DNA from 2 places in the Stenotrophomonas sp. GL_101 genome. Region 1 is predicted to be linked to the other one. Evidence: riboswitches for the same ligand, from Rfam matches in the RefSeq annotation. Region 1 holds a riboswitch; the other holds the start of a gene.
What was found. A riboswitch is a leader RNA that binds a small molecule or an ion and turns the genes downstream of it on or off. The one in region 1 is predicted to bind thiamine pyrophosphate.
Positions count from the first base shown of each region.

Region 1 (9,748 bases):
GGCGGCGTGGCCGGGCACCTGCTCTCCAACGGTGACACCGCAGCCACCGTGGGCGGCGCGGTGGCCGGTGGCGCGATCGGCAACCTGACCACCCGCGACAACCGCGACAACCGCGATCACCGCGATCACCGCTATGACCGTCGTTACGACGACCGCCGCCAGGATCGCCGCTACAGCTACGACCGCGGTTACGACCGTGGCCATGATCGCCGCTACGAGCGCAGCCGCTGGGAACGCGAACAGCGCGACCGCCGCGATTGGGATCGCCGCCACGGGCGCGGGTGGTAAACAGACCACGCTGAACCGGCCGGGGGCGTCAGCGCACACGCGGTACCCTGACGCCCCCGGCGCCGCACCGCATGTCCCGATCCCCTTGCCATGACCCACACTCCCCACCGCGTCCAAGGCCTCAACAACGATGCGGTGGCCGCCGATTGGCCGCCGATCAGCGCAGCTGAAATCGCCTGGTTGCAGACCCGATACCCGCCGTTGGGCGGCCACTGCCAGCTGCTCTGGCACAGCCCGCGCCCGTTGTCGGCCGCTGCGATCGTGGCCACGGCCCAGGGCACGTTCTTCCTCAAGCGCCACCATCGCAGCGTGCGCGATGCCACCGGCCTGAGCGAAGAGCATCGTTTCATGGCCCACCTGGCGGCGGCCGGCGTGCCGGTGGTAACGGTGCTGCCCGACCACGCCGGCCAGCGCGCGGTGCAACACGGCCAGTGGACCTATGAACTGCATACCGTCGGCGCCGGCCAGGATGTTTACCGCGAGGCACATTCGTGGACCCACGCCACCGACGTGGCGCACGCGCACCACGCCGGGCGCATGCTCGCCACGCTGCACCAGGCCGCGGCGTCCTACACGGCGCCCCAGCGCAGTACCCACCTGCTGGTGGCCCGCGACGACCTGATCCGCGCTGCCGATCCGGTCGCCCTGCTGACCGGCCAGCTGGCCCAACGCCCGGGACTGGCGCAGTACCTGGCGCGCACCGCCTGGCAGGACGAGCTGCATCGCATCGTGCTGCCCTGGCATGCCGGGCTGGCCGGGCGCCTGCAGGCCGAACCCCGGCTGTGGGCCCACAACGACTGGCATGTGTCCAATCTGCTGTGGCGCGGCGACGGTGACGCGGCAGCGGTGGCAACCGTGCTCGACTTCGGCCTGGCCTCGCCCACCAGCGCGCTGTTCGACCTGGCCACGGCGATCGAACGCAACGCCATCGCCTGGCTGGACGTGGCGCACGGCGAAGAGGCGGTGCGCGTGGACATCGCACTCGCCCTGCTCGACGGCTACCGGCAGGTGCTGCCGCTGTCGGCCGAGCGGGTGCAGCTGCTGGCTGACCTGCTGCCGGTGGTGCACCTCGACTTCGCCCTGTCCGAGGTGGACTATTTTGAAGGGATCACCCACTCCAGCGCGAACGCGGACGTGGCCTACCGGACCTTCCTGCTGGGCCACACGCAGTGGTTCGGCAGCCCGCACGGGCAGCGCCTGCTGGCCGCCCTGCACGCGGCGGCCTGAGCGTTGCCGAGCGGATCCCCGCCGTTTGTGGTGAAATAGCCGCTGAAGCGGGGGTGCCTGGATAACCAGGCTGAGAGAGTCCCTTGGAACCTGATCCGGTTTGCACCGGCGTAGGGAGCTTTGAGCAGCGGGCACACCTCCTTCATGGGCAGGTGCGCGCGTGCGCCGTCGCTTCGTCTCCCCCTGCTGATGACGAATCGTATGAACCGCTGCCTGCGCCCCACCCTGCTCGCCCTTGCCCTGTGCACCGCGTTGCCGCTGCATGCCCGTGACACCCCCGCGGAAGTGCCGGACCGTTCCCCCACCGAGCTTGCCGCCGTCCGCGTGCAGGCCCGGCAGGACAGCGCGACGCCCTCCCAGAGCACCAGTTTCGGCGTGGGCGACTGGAAAAGCACGCCGGCCTCGATGAACGTGCTCGACCGCCAGCTGCTGGATACCCGCCAGGTGCGCACGCTCTCCGAACTGGCCCGCAACGATGCCTCGCTCGGCGACAGTTATGCCCCGGAGGGGTATTACCAGAACATCGCGATCCGCGGCTTCGCGCTGGACACCGCCACCGGCTACCGCTTCAACGGCCTGAGCATCGCCGGCGAACAACGCCTGGCGCTGGAAAACATCCAGCAGGTGGAGGTGCTCAAGGGCGAGGCCGGGCTGGCCGCCGGGGTGATGGCGCCGGGCGGCATCATCAACTACGTGGGCAAGCGCCCGGCCGAGGTGCGCAACCTCACCCTGGGCACCGATTCGGAAGGCTCGCGCTACGCCGCCGTCGATGTCGGCCACTGGCTGACGCCGCGCATCGGGGTGCGCTTCAACGCCGCCTGGGATGCCAGCGATTCGTACATCGACAACGCCGACGGCCGCCGCAACTTCTACTCCCTGGCCACCGACTGGCTGATCGGCGAGCACGGCAAGCTTGAGGTGGACGCCAACTACCAGACCAGCGCGCAGCGCTCGGCGTCGGGCTACCAGCTGCTGGGGGCCACCGTACTGCCGCGCCAGGTGCGCCGTTCGCGCATGCTCGGCCACCAGCCGTGGCAGCAGCCGGTGGGCATCGACAGCACCAACATCACCGCACTGCACACCTACGATTTCAGTCCCCGCTGGCAGTCGCGGGTATCGGCCAGCCACAGCCGCACGGTGATCGACGACAACGTCGCCTTCGCCTATGGCTGCTACTACGCCGCCGGCTGCGCCGATGGCAGCGTGCCGGGCAACTATTTCGCGCCCAACGGCGACTACGACATCTACGACTACCGCAGCCCCGACGACACCCGTCGCAACCAGGAAGTGCGCGCCGAGCTGCGCGGCAGCTTCACCACCGGCGCGGTCGACCACCAGCTGAGCGTGGGCGCCGATGGCTTCCGGCGTACCGTGGACAAGCGCCTGAACGTCAACGAGTACGTGGGCACGGCCAACATCTACGATGCGCAGGTGCCGGCATTCGCGCCGTCGCCGCTGGTGCCCGGCGCATCCGCGCGCCGCCTGGACAGCCGCCAGGACGCGCTGTTCGTGCTGGACCGCATCGGCCTGGGCGAGTGGGAATGGCTGGCCGGCGGCCGCTTCGTGCGCCTGGACGAACGCGCCTATGACAAGCGTGGCACTCCCGAGCGCCGCAGCCGCCTGTCGCGGTTCCTGCCGCAGACCGCGCTGATGTGGAAGGCCACCGACAGCGTCACCGCCTACGCCAGTTACGTGCGCGGCATTTCGCTGGGCCAGGAGGCGCCGTTCTGGACCTCCAACGACGGTGCCTACCTGCCGCCGGTGCAATCGCGCCAGCTCGAAATGGGCGTGAAGTACGCCCGCGGCGATGCATGGACCCTGGGCGCGGCGCTGTTCCGCACCGGCCAGCCGTTCCAGTACGCCAAGCCCGATGACAGCGACGCCGGCTACACCTTCGTGCAGGAAGGCCAGCAGACCCATACCGGGCTGGAGCTGACCGCCAACGGCCAGCTCTCCGACGCATTGCGGATCACCGCCAGCGCCAGCGTGCTGCAGGCCCGCGCGCGCAACGCCGGCACGGCCGCCTACGACGGCCACCAGCTGGTCAACGTGCCCAAGGCGCGTGCGGCGGTACACGTGGATTACCAGCTGCCGTTCGCGACCGGCCTGGCGGTTACCGGCGGCTGGCGCTATGCCTCTTCCAATGCCGCCACGGTGGATGGCAGCGTGCGCGTGCCCAGCTACCACGTGGTCGATGCCGGGCTGCGCTTCCAGCAGCAGCTGCGCGACCGCGCGGTGACCTGGAACCTGTCGGTGGACAACGTGTTCAACCGGTTTTACTGGCGCGATACCGGCAGCAGCTATGGCGACTACTACCTGTTCGCCGGCGCACCGCGGCAGGCGCGCCTGTCGGTGACGTTCGCGCTATGAACCCGGCCGTCCTGGAATGGTCGGCGGTGGCCTGCAGCATCCTAGGCGTGTGGCTGATGGCCCGGCGGCGGATGCTCGCCTGGCCGGTCGGCCTGGTGTCGGTGGCGCTGTATGCGCTGGTGTTCGCCGAGGCCCGGCTGTACTCGGACACGCTGCTGCAGGTGGTGTTCGGCGGCTTCCTGGTCTATGGCTGGGCCAGCTGGCGCCGGCACGCGCAGCAGGACGGGCAGATCGTCATCGCGCCGCTGTCGCGCACCCGCCTGCTGCGTGACGTGGGCATCGGCGTGCTGTTCGGCATCGCGCTGGGCGCGGCCATGCACACCTACACCAACGCCGCGCTGCCGTGGCTGGATGCCATGCTGGCCGCGCTCAGCCTGGTGGCGCAGTGGTGGCAGGCGCGCCGCCACGTTGCCACGTGGTGGCTGTGGATCCTGGTGGACGTGGTCTACGTGGGCATGTACGTGGTCAAGTCGCTCACCGTGACCGCCGCGCTGTACGTGGTGTTCGTGGGGCTGGCGGTGATGGGGTTGCGGGCGTGGACGGCAGCCGGCAGGACCGGCACCACCGCCCTTGACGGCATTCAGCCGCGCACATGACCGGTTCGCGCCCGGTCAGCCCGGTTCAATGCGCATCGGCTCGGCCCCCATCGCCGGGTCGGTGCTGCCCGGGCGGCCATCTTCGACGCGACCGGCCAGGCGCTGCGACGCACCGGGCTGCTGCAGCCGAAGGTCGTACCAGCCTGCGGTGGGCACGGCATCCCACAGGATCTCCACGCTGCCCTGGGCGGCCAGCTGCAACTGGCGCTCCGGCATTTTGCCGGCGTAGGCGCCAGCGCTGACGGTGACCGCCTGTGCGGTATGCGCCGGGTTGTGCAGGCGCAGGCGCAGGCCGGCATCGGAGCGATCCACCCGCGCGACCAGCGGCACAACAGCACCGGCAGCGCCCTGATAGCGGCGATGGAAGCCATTGGGCCCGAGCAGCCAGAGGTCGTAACCGTGGGTGGCATCCAGCGTCCAGCGCCCTTCCAGTGGCGTCCCTGGCAGCAGCGTGTAGCGGCGCGGGATCGCCTGCAGCTGCAGGCAGTCATAGACCTGCAGCACCGCCGGGGCGCCTTCGCAGCCCAGCGTGAGCTGCACGCTGCCGGCCACCACGGCGACCGTGGCCTGCGGGTGGTAGGGCAGCGCGCGTGCCGGGCGCACGCCGGGTTCCTGCTGCGCCAGCAACTGCGCCTCCGGCCGGGTCGGCAGCGTGCGCCCGGGCAATGCCGCCGCACGCGCGGCGGTGTCGGCGGTGGGCGGCAGCGAGGCGATGAAGGGGCGGTGGTCGCTGTGGGTGAAGTCGAACGCGCCGGTGAGATCACCGCAGACCGCGCGCCGCCACGGCGACAGGTCCGGTGCGGCGACACCGAAGCGACGTTCGATCAAGCGGATCACCGAGGTGTGGTCGTACACCTGCGAATCGACCCAGCCACCGCGACTCCACGGCGAAATCACGTACAGCGGGACGCGCGGACCCAGCCCGTAGGGGCGGCCGCGCAGCGCGAGCGGGTCGGCTTTTTCATTGCCCGGCGAGGGCAGCTGATGGTATTCGCCCTCGGTGGATACCGACGACGCACCGGCCAGCCCGCCAGCGGCGGATGGATCGCGCGATGGCGGTGCCGGTGGCGGCATGTGGTCGAAGAAGCCGTCGTTTTCATCGAACATCAGCAGCAGCGCGGTACGGCTCCAGACCTGCGGGTCGGCGGTCAGCGCATCCAGCACGCGCGCGGTATACGCCGCCCCCTGCGCCGGGCTGGACGGCCCGGGATGCTCGCTGCCGGCAGCATCGGCGATGATGAAACTGACCTGCGGCAGCTGCCCCTTGAGCACGTCCTCGCGCAGCTGCGCCAAGCCGCGCGTACTGACCCCGCGTTCGCGCAACGCGGCATCGTGGCCGGGTGCGCCACGCCATGCCTGGCGGAACGGCTGGAACCCGGCCAGCGGGTTGTCGGTGAAGTTGTCGGCCATGTCCTGGTAGATGCGCCAGTCCACGCCGGCCTGCTGCAGGCGCTCGACGTAGGTGGTCCAGGTGTACGACGCGGGATGCCCGCCCAGCTCGGGGAAATTGTCATGCGAGTTGGCCACCGCCGGGCCGCCGCCACCGGCGAGCGGATCGTTGTGCCCGCTCCACAGGAACAGCCGGTTGGGATTGGTGCCGGCCTGCATCGCGCAGTGGTAGGCATCGCACACGGTGAAGGCATCGGCCAGCGCGAACTGGAACGGCATGTCAGCGCGGCCGAAATAGCCCATCGCGTGGTCCTGCTTGGCCGCCGGCCAGTGCGCCATGCGCCCGTGGTCCCAGGCCCGCTGCGCATCCGGCCAGGTGTGCGGGGTGCCCTCCACGCGCATGTGGCCGAAGTGCGCGGCGGTATCCAGTGCGAACGGCGCGATGGTCCCGGTACCGGCCGCATTGGGCTGCAGCCACAGCGTGCGCGGCGGCTGGCCCGGGCCAAGCGGCGCGGCCGGTGCAACGAAGCGATCACCGAAGCCGCGCACGCCGGCCAGCGTGCCGAAGTAATGGTCGAACGACCGGTTCTCCTGCATGAACACCACGATGTGCTGCACATCGTCCAGGCTGCGGCTACGCGCATCCGGCGCGATCGCGGCCGCCCGGGCGATGCTCGGCAGCAGCGCGGCGAAGCCGCCGGCCATGCCGGCCTGCAGCAACCGGCGGCGTCCAGGGTCCGCTACGCGCCGGCGCTCATCGCTCACAGGTCGACCCGTACCGAGAAGCCCAGCGTGCGCGGCGCGCCGATGAAGGCCGCGTTGCTGCCGTCCACGCCGGCCAGGTACTTGCGATCAGTGAGGTTGCTGACCACCAGGTTCGCACCCACCCCCTTCAGCTTGGGCGACAGCTGCTGCAGGTCGAAGCCGATATTGGCGTTGAACACCGTGGCCGACGGCAGCCGCGCGCTGTTGGCGGCATTGAGGTAGCGCTCGCCCAGGTAGCGTCCGGACACACCGAAGTTCCAGCGTTCGCCCTGCCAGTCGGCCGATACCACCAGGGTGTGGCGCGGCTGGCCGATCACCTGCGCACCGTCGACGATGCCCAGTTCGGTATCGCGCGCGACATTGCCACTGCCCAGGTACTTGGACCGGTTGTAGGTATAGGCCCCGTTGAGGCGCCAGCCGCTGTCCCAGCCATAGCCCAGCGCGGCTTCCACGCCGTTGCTTTCCACGCCACCGAAGTTCTCGTAGACGCCGTCGGTTTCGTCCAGGTAGTCGATGCCGTCGGCCAGGCGCGCCGGCAGGTAGACGATGCGGTTGTCGAACTTGATGTTGTACACGGTGATCGCGCCGGTCAACGGCCAGCGGCTGATGCGCAGGCCCAGCTCGATGTTGTCGGCCGTTTCCGGCTCGACCCGGGCAAAGCGCTGCGCATCGGTTTCACCGAGAACCCCGGACGGGATCGCGGCGAAGTTCTGCGAGTAGCCACCGAACAGCTCCAGCCCATCCACCGGCAAGGTCCAGGTCGCGCCCGCCGACAGCAGTGGATCGGAGCGGGAATCGGAGCGCACGTTTTCGGCCGAACCGATCACGCGGGTGCGCTTCTGGTCGACGAAGAACTGCTTGACGCCCACGCGCGCGCTGAACGGTCCGATGCGGGCGACGTCTTCCACGTAGTACATCTGCTCGTCGGTCTTGTAGCGGTCTTCGAACTGCACCCAGTACGGGCGGTGGTCGAAGGCGATGTCGGTGCCCACGTTGAGCAGGCGGTGCCAGTCGCGGCGCACGCTGCGCTTGTACTGCTCCACCCAGACGCCGGCACGCACGCTGTTGTCGACCTCGCCCAGGGTCTGCTTCCACTCCATGTCGGCGGTAAAGCCGGCACGGTCGTTGTCGTAGTGCGAATGCCGGTAGGACTGCACGCCCTGCACCCCGGCGGCATAGCAGTTCGGATCGTATTCGGCGCTGAAGCCCGCGCGCGGCGTGCAGCCGGCACGCATCTGCGCGGCGCTGCCATCGGGATTGACGAAATAGAACTGGCCCAGCGCACTGCCGCCGTAGACGGTATCGCCACCGCGGTACTCCGATTCGGGCTGGCCGGGGCCATCGGCGCGGGCCTGCACCAGGTACGGCGGCAACCAGTCGCCGCGGCCTTCCATGCGGTGCGCATAGCCGGTCAGCGACAGCTTGAAACCGTTGCCGCTGTCGAACGCCCCCCGCAGGTAGCCAAAGGTGTTCTCGCGCAGCGCGCGCGAGCCGGAACGGTAGTTCTGGTCCAGGTACGGAATGCCAGTCAGGGTGCCGGTCAGTCCATCGCGGTTGGGATTGATCGCGAACGCTTCTGGGGTCACGCTGGTGTACTCCGGCTCGTCGGCATCGTTGTACGACGCGTAGCCGCTCAGTGTCCAGCGGTCCAGCTCGGTGATGAATTTGGCAGCCAGGTTGTCGTTGCTGACATGGCCGCTGCCGTCGATCCAGTCGTTGACCCGCGCCGAGGACGCGCTGACCCAGGCGCGGGTGTGTCCGCCGAGCAGGCCGGTGTCGTAGCGCACGTAGTATTTTCGGGCGTCGTGGTCGCCACCGCCGGCCACCATGCGCAGCCGGCTTTCGGCCAGCGGGTCGCTGGTGAGGAAGTTGAGCGTGCCACCCAGCGCTTCGTTGGACCGCGAGGAAATGTCCGCCGTGCCCTGGCTCACTTCCACCGTTTCCAGGTCCAGGGTATCGATGAAGCGGTTGGCCATCGAACCGCCGCCATAGCCGGAGCCGCCATTGGGCAGGCCATCGATGGTGGTGCCGATCTGCTGGGTATCGCGGTTGGTGACAAAGCCCCGCATGCTGATCTGCGTGCCCCACACCGACGAACCGGTGGCATCGGCCTCGCTGACCACCACGCCGGGCAACTCGTTGAGCGCATCGTTGACGCTGCTCAGAATCTGCTGGCGGTTGAGCGCTTGCTGGCTGACGGTGGTCTTGGCGTAGCTGGTGGCCTGGCCGATCACCTGCACCTGGTCGAGGGTGCGCGCATCGTCGGCGGGGGCTGGGGCGGTGTCAGCCGCCATCGCCTGCACGGCGGTGCCGAGCAGCAGGGCGAGCAGGGAAATACGAGGGCAAGGGCCAGAGGCGCGCATCGGTCAGGGGGGGTAGTGGGCGACCGGCGGAGTATCGACATCGCCGGTGACTTCCCCATGACATCGGGCTTGCATTCCGTGTACGCGGCAATGCCCGGCGCGCGCGCTACCCTGCACGTGGCACCTGCGTGGCAATCGCGCGACACTGCGCGGAATGACGCGAGACGCTGCGGAAGCTGGCCGCACCACCGGGCCCGAGGGCGCAGGCGAACCATCAGACGAGGGTGCGATGAACCAGAGTCCAGCGCTGTTGCGACGATTGCTGCGCGCCAAGGACCGCATGGACCAGGCGCCGCACGAGGCCTGGCCGATCCAGCGGCTGGCGCAGGTGAGCGCGGTATCGACGGCCTATTTCGCCCGGCAGTTCAAGCTGGCCTTCGGACTGCCACCGCATCGCTACCTGCTCACGCGTCGCATCGAGCGTGCCATCGCCCTGTGCCGGGATACCGCGCTGCCCATTACCGAGATCGCCTACCAGACCGGCTGGAGCAGCCTGGGCACGTTCGGGCGCATCTTCCATGACATCACCGGCTGCAGTCCGGGCGAGCTGCGCGCCCGCACACTGCCCCTGTCACCGGCTCCGGCACCGGAGTGCCTGGCACGGGCGTCCGGCCGGCCGGACCTGGGCAGCGCAGTTTCGGAGAAGCGGCGGCGAAAGGCGGCTGCTACAAAGCAACCTCACACGACGGAGGTTCCCTGATGGACGGTATCAATGTAGTTGGCCTGTACGTGCGCGACCAGGACGAGGCA
Region 1 covers NZ_CM174432.1:181,776-191,523, reverse strand. Annotated here, with positions in the region: gene AC3IR9_RS00835 (glycine zipper 2TM domain-containing protein) at 1-288, shown strand, start outside; gene AC3IR9_RS00830 (phosphotransferase enzyme family protein) at 379-1,515, shown strand; TPP riboswitch at 1,555-1,649, shown strand; gene AC3IR9_RS00825 (TonB-dependent siderophore receptor) at 1,717-3,885, shown strand; gene pnuC (nicotinamide riboside transporter PnuC) at 3,882-4,481, shown strand; gene AC3IR9_RS00815 (phosphocholine-specific phospholipase C) at 4,497-6,575, opposite strand; gene AC3IR9_RS00810 (TonB-dependent receptor) at 6,632-8,998, opposite strand; gene AC3IR9_RS00805 (helix-turn-helix domain-containing protein) at 9,228-9,698, shown strand; gene AC3IR9_RS00800 (VOC family protein) at 9,698-9,748, shown strand, end outside.

Region 2 (9,748 bases), 1.1 Mb from region 1:
GCAATCAGTACTTCACAGCTTGCACCCGGGCCAAACCGTGCGAACGCGATATCGCGCCCGTTCGGCGACCAGGTCGGGAAACGGTCCGAGTAGCCATCCGGTGTATCGGTAAGCGACCGCGCCGGTGCATTGCCGGAGGTCTGCACCTTGATGGCGCTGCCCTCACGGGCACTGCTGTCGGCTTCGTAGGCCACCTGCGAGCCGTCCGGCGACAACGTTGGATAGGTCTCGAAACCCGCCGTGGCGGTAATCAGGCGATACGGCCGCTGGGGGCTGCCGACCACGCGGCTGCCGTCTTCGAGCACGCCGCTGGACGCGGCAACCGGCGTGGGCCGCTGCAGCAGCAGGGCGGTCAACACCAGCAGCGCGACCAGCATGCCGATGCCCACCGCCAGCAGCACGTAACGGCGGATACGTCGCCAGCGGCTGCGCGCGGAGACCGTGGCAGGCACGATCGCCACCGCCGGTGTCATCGCCGGCGTGGGCAGCGCGGAAAGATCGATCGGAGCGTGCGCAACCACCGTGGCATCGACCGCCCCGGCGTCCATCGCGCCGACCGTATCGACGCTACTCACCGGCACCAGCAGGCGGTAGCCGGTCTTGGCAATGGTTTCGATATAGACCGCAGCGTCATCGTCGCTGGCAAATGCCTTGCGCAGCTGGGTGACGGCCTGGGTGAGCACATCGTTGGTAGGCAGCGTATCGGGCCACACCTCGGCGAACAGCTCATCGCGGGTCACCACCGCACCGGGCGAGCGCAGCAACGCCTTCAGTACCCCCAATGCCTTGGGGGTGAGCCGACGGGTGCGACGCGCGCCGGGCACCATGACCTCGCGGGAGGACATCGTGACGGTGCAATCGCCGATCCTGAACACATCGGCTGAAGGTGTCTCACTTACGTGGCTGATCATTCCAGTGTTACGAGTAAATGCAGAAGAACAGGAACGCAGCCTTCATCAACCGACAAACGATCGAACGAACCGCCAGATTCCGCACATGGCATCAGCGCAAACCGCAAAAACACTGAAGCGCGCGAATACTAGCCTATGCCGGTTAACCGCGCCTGTGCGTGCGGCCAACATCAGGCTCTCTCTCGCCGACGAATTCACATAAATCGCTTCAGCATTCGCGCCTTCGGGCGCGAATTTTTTATCTGCGATTCAGTTTCGAGCACACCTCAGCGGCGACCCCGCTGCAGCATGGTCAACCCGACCAATCGCGAAACCACCAGAGCCACATACATCACGCCCGCAAACTGCTCCAGCATCACCAGGGCGCGTGCCTGCGGATGCACCGGCACGACATCGCTCAACCCTACCCCTGACAGCAAGCTGAAGCTGAGATAAAGCAGCTCCATCCAGGTGCGCAGTTCGCTCTCGCTGGTGGCCAGGAAACTGCCCGGATACCACTGCTGGCAGACCGAGAAGGCGAACGCGAATGCCCAGGCCAACAAGGTGAATGTCGCCCCGGCCGCGAACAGCTCGTCGCGGGTGACCTTGTGGTCCTGCAGCATGTAGGCGGTGAGGCTGCCGGCGGTATAGAAGTACAACAGGCATTCCAGCAGTTGCGCGGTGGTGGTCAGTGCGGGCTTGCCCCACACCGCACCGGTGATGGAGAACACCACCGACGGAATGGCCAGCAGCAGGGCCAGCCACATCCCCAGCGGGCTGCGCCGCACCACCCACAGGGACAACCCCAGCACCGCAATCCCGAACGCACCGAACAACGCACGCCCGGCCCCGGCCTCGTCCATCGCCGGGTACAGCAGGACGCCCAGCAGCTGCACGGCCAGCAACCACGCCGACGGATGCCGGCGGGCGATGGCCAGCCATTTGGTGGTGCGTGCGATCGCCATGCCGATGCCCTTGCCTGTCCCCGGTCGGGCCGAGCTTAGCGCGGTTGCCGGCGATACCGCATGAGCCTGCCGGGACCGCGCGACGCCGTCCCGGCAGGGGGCGTCATTGCGGGCGATAGACCTCGGCACCGAGATCGCGGAACTGCGCCGACTTGTCGGCCATGCCTTCGGTCAGCGCCGCATCGTCGGTCAGGCCATGCTCGGCCGCGTAGTCGCGCACGTCCTGGGTGATTTTCATCGAGCAGAAGTGTGGCCCGCACATCGAACAGAAGTGGGCCAGCTTGTGCGCATCCTTGGGCAGCGTCTCGTCGTGGAATTCCTTGGCCTTCTCAGGATCCAGCCCGAGGTGGAACTGGTCTTCCCAGCGGAACTCGAAACGCGCCTTGCTCAGTGCGTTGTCACGCACCTGCGCACCGGGATGGCCCTTGGCCAGGTCCGAGGCATGCGCGGCGATGCGATAGGCCATGATGCCGTCGCGCACGTCCTGCCGGTTGGGCAGGCCCAGATGTTCCTTGGGGGTGACGTAGCAGAGCATGGCCGTGCCATACCAGCCGATCATCGCCGCGCCGATCGCACTGGTGATGTGGTCGTAGCCCGGTGCGATGTCGGTGGTGAGCGGGCCGAGCGTGTAGAACGGCGCTTCGCCGCACTCGCGCAGCTGCTTGTCCATGTTTTCCTTGATCAGCTGCATCGGCACGTGGCCGGGCCCTTCGATCATGGTCTGCACGTCGTGCTTCCATGCGATTTTCGTCAGTTCGCCAAGCGTTTCCAGCTCACCGAACTGCGCGGCGTCGTTGGCATCGGCGATGCACCCGGGGCGCAGGCCATCGCCGAGCGAGAAGGTCACATCGTAGGCCTTCATGATCTCGCAGATGTCCTCGAAGTGCGTGTAGAGGAAATTCTCCTTGTGGTGGGCCAGGCACCACTTGGCCAGGATGCTGCCGCCGCGCGAGACGATGCCGGTGACGCGTCGTGCGGTGAGCGGCACATAGCGCAGCAGCACGCCGGCATGGATGGTGAAGTAGTCCACGCCCTGTTCGGCCTGCTCGATGAGGGTGTCGCGGAAGATCTCCCAGGTCAGCGCCTCGGCACGACCGTCCACCTTCTCCAACGCCTGGTAGATCGGCACGGTGCCGATGGCGACCGGCGAATTGCGGATGATCCACTCACGCGTCTCGTGGATGTGCTTGCCGGTGGACAGGTCCATCACCGTGTCGCCACCCCAGCGGATCGCCCAGACCAGCTTCTCCACTTCTTCGGCAATACCCGAGGACACCGCACTGTTGCCGATGTTGGCGTTGATCTTGGTCAGGAAATTGCGCCCGATGATCATCGGTTCGCTTTCCGGGTGGTTGATGTTGTTGGGTAACACGGCGCGGCCGCGGGCGATTTCATCGCGCACGAACGCCGGGGTGATGATCTTCGGCAGGGAGGCGCCAAACGACTCCCCGGGGTGCTGCTTCAGCAGGGCCGCATCGCGGATCGCTTCGATGCGCTGGTTCTCGCGGATCGCCACGAATTCCATTTCCGGGGTGATGATGCCGCGCCGCGCATAGTGCATCTGGGTGACATTGGCCCCGGCCATGGCACGACGCGGGGTAATGCGCGATGGGAACCGCACCGCGTCCAGGCGCGCATCGGTTTCGCGCGAGCGGCCAAAGGTCGAGCTCAGGCCGGTCAGCAGTTCGGTGTCGCCACGCTCGGCCACCCAGCCGGCGCGCAAGGGCGCCAGCCCCACCGAGAGATCGATGCTCGCCTGCGGGTCGGTATAGGGCCCGGAGGTGTCATAGACGGTCACCGGCGCGTTCTCCTCGCCGCCGAACAGCGTGGGCGTGCGGGTCAGCACGATCTCGCGCATCGGCACCTGCAGGTCGCTGCGCGAACCGGGCACGTGGATCTTGCGCGACCCTGGAATCGGGCGGGTCACCGACTCGGAGAGTTGCTGGGCCTGTTGCTGCAGGGCGGAAGGCTGTGCGTTCATCGGGCATCGTCCAAAAAGGTCGGGGACGAAGCGGCGGCGCACGGCAGACGGATTGCGGGCGGTCACCGGGCACGGTAGCCCTGCGGCGCAGTGCATCTGCAGTTGCGAAGCTTCCTACGCCGGTATCAACCGGATCAGGTTCGAAGGGACTGTCTCAACCTTGGCCATGTGGCCGCGGTACCCCCGCTTCGGGGCGAATTAGACCACAAACGACACCACGGTAGCCGCCGGACAGCGGGCGATTGCCTTGCTCCGGCGTGCGCGTGAACAACGCCCTGACGCTGCCTGGACTAGAATGTTGCGGCGCGGTATACGCCCTGTTGCTTCCCACCGCCCGACCAGAGCCCCTGTTCTGGCCACCCGCACAGTCCGGCATCGACCGGCTTGAATCGCCCCAGTTGTCGCCGTTGTGCCGCTGGAGACTGCAAGCATTCGCTCGCCCCATTTGTTCGGAGAAACTCCTGCATGGTGTTTCGTATTTCCATCGCACTGGTCATTGTTCTGGTGCTGCTGGCCGGGATCGCGCCCGGCCCGTTCAATGCCGTCATCCAGAGCGGCCTGACACCCATCATCAAGAGCACCGGCTGGCTGTACCTGCTGGTGGTGTTCATCACGTTGTCGTTCCTGATGTACCTGGCGTTCGGCCGTTTCGGTTCGTTGCGCATCGGCGGTGAAGATGCCGAGCCGGATTTTTCCAATGCCAGCTGGATGTCGATGCTGTTCGCTGCGGGCATGGGCATCGGCCTGGTGTTCTGGGGCGCCGCCGAGCCGATCTCGCACTTCGTCAAGCCGCCCGAAGGGCTGGCGCCGCAGAGCATGGACGCGGCACGTGCATCGATGCGCTACGCCTTCTTCCATTGGGGCCTGCACCCGTGGGCCATCTACGCACTGATCGGGCTGGCAATGGCGTGGTTCCAGTTCAACCGCAATGGCCGTGGGTTGATCAGTGACCTGCTGCAGCCGCTGATCGGCCGCCATCATCGCGGCTGGATCGGCACGGTGGTGAACGTGGCCGCCGTGGTGGCAACGGCCATCGGCGTGGCCACCACGCTGGGCTTTGGCACCATCCAGATTGCCGCCGGCATCGAGCGGGTGTTCGGCATCCGCTCCTCGCCCGCCGTGCAGCTCACCATCATTGCCGTCGCGTTCGTGCTCTACATGGCCTCGACCACCAGCGGCGTGCACCGCGGCATCAAGTGGCTGTCCAACTTCAACCTGGGGTTGGCCGCGCTGCTGCTGGCCCTGATACTGGTGCTGGGGCCGACCGGCTTCATCTTCGACACGTTCACCACCACCCTGGGTTCCTACCTCAACCAGCTGGTGACGATGAGCCTGCGCATGTCGCCGTTCTCGGGCAGCACATGGGTGGCGGACTGGACGATCTTCTACTGGGCGTGGTGGATCGCCTGGGCCCCGTTCGTAGGCTCGTTCATCGCGCGGGTCTCGCGTGGGCGCAGCATCCGCGAGTTCGTGCTGGGCGTGGTGATCGCGCCGAGCGTGCTCGGCTTCCTGTGGTTCTCGGTGTTTGGCGGCACGGCGCTGTGGTCGCAGATTTTCGGCCACGTCGACCTGGTCCAGGCGCTGGGCAACGGCTATGAAACCGTGTTGTTCACGATGTTCGACAGCCTGCCGATGCCGACCGTGTTGTCGGTAGTGGCGCTGGTGCTGCTGGTGATCTTCTTTGTGACCTCGGCCGATTCCGCAGTGCTGGTGCTGGCCACCATGTCCACCGATGAAGCCGGCGAGCCGCCGCTGTCGCGCAAGATGGCCTGGGGGGTGGCGATTGCGTTGATTGCCGGTGCACTGCTACTGGCCGGCGGCCTGGATGCACTGCAGGGCATGATCACCATTGCCGCACTACCGTTTGCCCTGTTGATGCTGCTGGTGATGTGGTCGCTGTACCGCGTGCTGGACATGGAATATGCCTTGCAGCGTCGCCGCGCGCAGCGCGCGCGACACATGATGGACGCCTGGATAGAGCGCGAAATCGCCGCGCAGGAAGAAACCCGCGACGAGGCCGCGCGGGCGCCGTAGCGGGCGCGCACCCGGTAACCTGCGCAACCGTGAAGCCGACCGTTGGTCGGCTTACGGCTTCGTTCGGGCATGCTGCGCGCGTTCGGGCCGCTTCGCAGCCGATAGGCTTGCGGAAGGCAGGGCAAAAACATGCTTCTTTTGGCCTGCCAGCATTCTGGCCACGCAGGCGTGGGGGGAGCGTCACCACCAACGGTGGTGACCTACCGGCACGCGGGCATCGGTGACCGCGTGCGGAGCACCCCGGCGGCCGTAGATCCACACCATCCGTGGATAGCACCCTTCGCGCACCGCAAGCCGAGCCCCTTGGCGGCCAGCAGATCCTTGGCAAAATAAAGGAGGAGGGCGCCGCAGGCGGCCGGGGGACATTTGCACAAGGGTCTGCTGGCCGCCAAGGGGCCCCCGACGCTCGCGGCACGCCCAAACGAGGAGGCTGTCGGCGCAAAGCGTCACCACCAACGGTGGTGACCTACCGGCACCCGGGCATCGGTGCCCGCGTGCGGAGCTCCCCGGCGGCCGTAGATCCATGCCATGCGTGGATGCCGCTCTTCACGTCCCGCAAGCCGAGCCCCTTGGCGGCCGGCAGGTCCTTGGCAAAATAAAGGAGGAGGCCGGCGCCGCAGGCGTCGGCCGGGGGACAGTTGCACAAGGGTCTGCCGGCCGCCAAGGGGCCCCGGACGCGCGCGGCGCACCTGATCGAAGATCGCTCCTGCTTTGTGTTGGCGTTACCTCAGTACCCCGCAGCCTGCCCATCCTTGCGGCTTTCCGAGGCGCCGTAATACACGCCGGTGTCCGGGTCGCGCAGGATCGCCTGGTAGCCACCGTACGGGCCATCGGCGAATACCACCCGATGGCCCTTGCGCATCAGCGCACGCACGGTTTCATACGGGAAGCCGGTTTCCAGGTTGACCTCGCCACCGTCGCTCATCGCAGTGGCCTGTCCGGTCGGCTCGGTCGAGCCTTCATGCTGGATGCGCGGCGCATCGCCGGCTTCCTGCAGGTTCATGCCGAAGTCGACCATGTTCATCACGATCTGCGCATGGCCCTGCGGCTGCATCGCCCCGCCCATCACCCCGAAGCTCATCCACGGCTTGCCGCCCTTGGTCACGAACGCGGGAATGATGGTCTGGAACGGTCGTTTGCCCGGCGCGTAGCCGTTCGGATGGTCCTTCTGCAGCACGAACATCTCACCGCGATCCTGCAGGATGAAGCCCAGCCCCGGCGGCGCCATGCCGCTGCCCATGCCACGGTAGTTGGACTGAATCAGCGACACCATCATGCCGTCCGCGTCGGCTACGGTCATGTAGATCGTGTCGCCTTCCTGCAGCTGTTTGGGCGTGCCCGGCTGCACCTCGCGCAGCGCCTTGTCCATGGAAATCAGTTTGCGCCGCTCGGCCGCGTAGCCCTTGGAAATGAGCTTGTCCACCGGCGCCGGCTGGAACGCCATGTCGGCATAGAAGCGCGCGCGGTCGGCGAAGGCCAGCTTCTTGGCCTCCACGAACAGATGCACGTGCTCGGGAGAGCCGAAGGCGATCTTGGAGAAGTCGTAGCCCTCGAGCACATTGAGGATCTGCAGCGCGGCAATGCCCTGGCTGTTCGGCGGCAACTCCCACACGTCGTAACCGCGATAGTTGCTGCTGACCGGCTCGACCCACTCACCGTGGTGGCTGGCCAGGTCGTCGTAGCTCAGGTAACCACCGTTGGCCTTGAAGTAGCTGCCGATGGTGCGCGCGATGTCGCCCTTGTAGAACGCATCCCGCCCGCCCTGCGCGATCTGCTCCAGGGTGTTGGCCAGGTTGGGGTTCTTCCACATCTCACCCTTGCGTGGCGCATGGCCATCCACGGTGAACTGCTCTTTGAAACCGGGGTACTGCGACAGCTTGGGCACCGAGCGGTCCCAGTAGTAAGCGATCACCTCGGCCACCGGATGGCCCTCGCGCGCGTAGCGGATGGCCGGGGCCAGGTTGTCGGCCATCGGCTTGCGCCCGAAGCGCTCGTGCAGCGCGAACCAGCCATCCACCGCGCCCGGCACCGACACCGGCAGCGGGCCGGTGGCCGGGATTTCCTTCAGGCCACGGCGCTGGAACTCGGCCAGGGTCAGCGACTTCGGGGAACGCCCGGAGCCGTTGTAACCGTACAGCTTCTGCGTTTTGGGGTCCCAGACGATGGCGAACAGGTCGCCGCCGATGCCGTTGCCGGTCGGCTCCATCAGCCCCAACGCCGCGTTGGCGGCGATGGCCGCATCCATTGCCGAACCACCGGACTTCATCACGTCCAGTGCGATCTGGGTCGCCAAGGGCTGCGAGGTGGCCGCCATCGCGTGCGGGGCAATGACTTCCGAGCGGGTCGCGAAGGCGTGGCCGGTGACGCGGTCGGCCGCCGAAGCGAGCATGGGAAGGGCACACAGGACAGCGGCGGCAAGCAGGCCGCGGGCAAGACGTCGGGACACGGGGTGGTTCCTGATGGGTGGTAGCGGCTTGATAGTGGCCGTAATTGCCCGGCGACGGCATCGGACAATGGTCATGGGCGTGCCCGAAAGGAAGATCATTTCCGCGCAGAATGCCGCGGCAAAATAGTGAATTCGGGTTCACCGTAACGATTTCAGCCGCAACCATCCTTGCGTGGCGGGGCTTTGCGCTGGATGCAGGCGAAACCGTTGCAAATATCGCCGCAACGGTTGACAGCCCTGAAAGCGCTGTGGTTTTCTCGATCTCATGTTGCAGCGCACAGCCATCCGCGAATCCATCCAGCACGCCGACCCCGGCGCGGCCTCGATCCGTTCGCTTCTTGTCCTCGTACTTATTACCCAACCAACAGGTGCGGGACGGACCGGCGTGTAAGCAAGACTGCCAGGTATCCATCAAAACCCGCACCCACCCAGGTGCGGGTTTTTTCGTTTCAGAGCCCCTCGATTCTTCCTCCCCCTCCCCTTCCCCACGCCGAGTTTCCCTTCCCCATGACCCGCCAGCCCGCCACCGCCGCCCCGATGCCCAGCGCCCCACCGGCGTGTGCGTGTGGCCGTGGCCCTGCGCGCGCCACCCCTTCCCCTGATTGGCCGACGCGTCGCTGACCGTCGGCCTTCTTTTTTTTGCCTCCAAAGGATCTTCCCCATGAGCACCAACGACCTGCCCCAGATCAAGATCGCTGTTGTCGGCTACGGCAGTCAGGGCCGCGCCCACGCCTTGAACCTGCGTGAATCCGGCTTCGACGTTGTCATCGGGCTGCGCCCGGGCGGCCCCACCGAGGTCAAGGCGCAGGCCGACGGCTTCACCGTCCAGGCCCCCGCCGAGGCGGTCAAGGACGCCGACCTGGTCGCCGTGCTGACCCCGGACATGGTGCAGAAGAAGCTCTACGAAGACGTGCTCGCGCCGAACATGAAACAAGGCGCGTGCCTGCTGTTCGCGCATGGCTTGAACGTGCATTTCGACATGATCAAACCCCGCGAGGATCTGGATGTAGTACTGGTCGCGCCGAAGGGCCCCGGCGCGCTGGTGCGTCGCGAGTACGAAATCGGGCGCGGCGTGCCGTGCATCTGGGCGGTCCACCAGGACCGCAGCGGCAAGGCGGCCGAGTACGCGCTGGCCTATGCCGCCGGCCTGGGCGGCGCCCGCGCCAACCTGATCCAGACCACCTTCAAGGAAGAGACCGAGACCGACCTGTTCGGCGAGCAGGCGGTGCTGTGCGGCGGGGCCTCGGCGCTGGTCCAGGCCGGTTTCGAGACCCTGGTGGAAGCCGGTTACCAGCCGGAAATCGCCTATTACGAGGTCCTGCACGAACTGAAGCTGATCGTGGACCTGTTCTACGAAGGCGGCATCACCCGGATGCTGGAATTCATCTCCGAAACCGCCCAGTACGGCGATTACGTCAGTGGTCCGCGCGTC
Region 2 covers NZ_CM174432.1:3,865,973-3,875,720, forward strand. Annotated here, with positions in the region: gene AC3IR9_RS17050 (winged helix-turn-helix domain-containing protein) at 1-911, opposite strand, end outside; gene AC3IR9_RS17055 (ion channel) at 1,178-1,855, opposite strand; gene thiC (phosphomethylpyrimidine synthase ThiC) at 1,959-3,836, opposite strand; TPP riboswitch at 3,931-4,031, opposite strand; gene AC3IR9_RS17065 (BCCT family transporter) at 4,302-5,870, shown strand; gene ggt (gamma-glutamyltransferase) at 6,598-8,316, opposite strand; gene ilvC (ketol-acid reductoisomerase) at 8,978-9,748, shown strand, end outside.
Region 2: another riboswitch for thiamine pyrophosphate. It lies ahead of thiC (phosphomethylpyrimidine synthase ThiC); the one in region 1 lies ahead of AC3IR9_RS00825 (TonB-dependent siderophore receptor).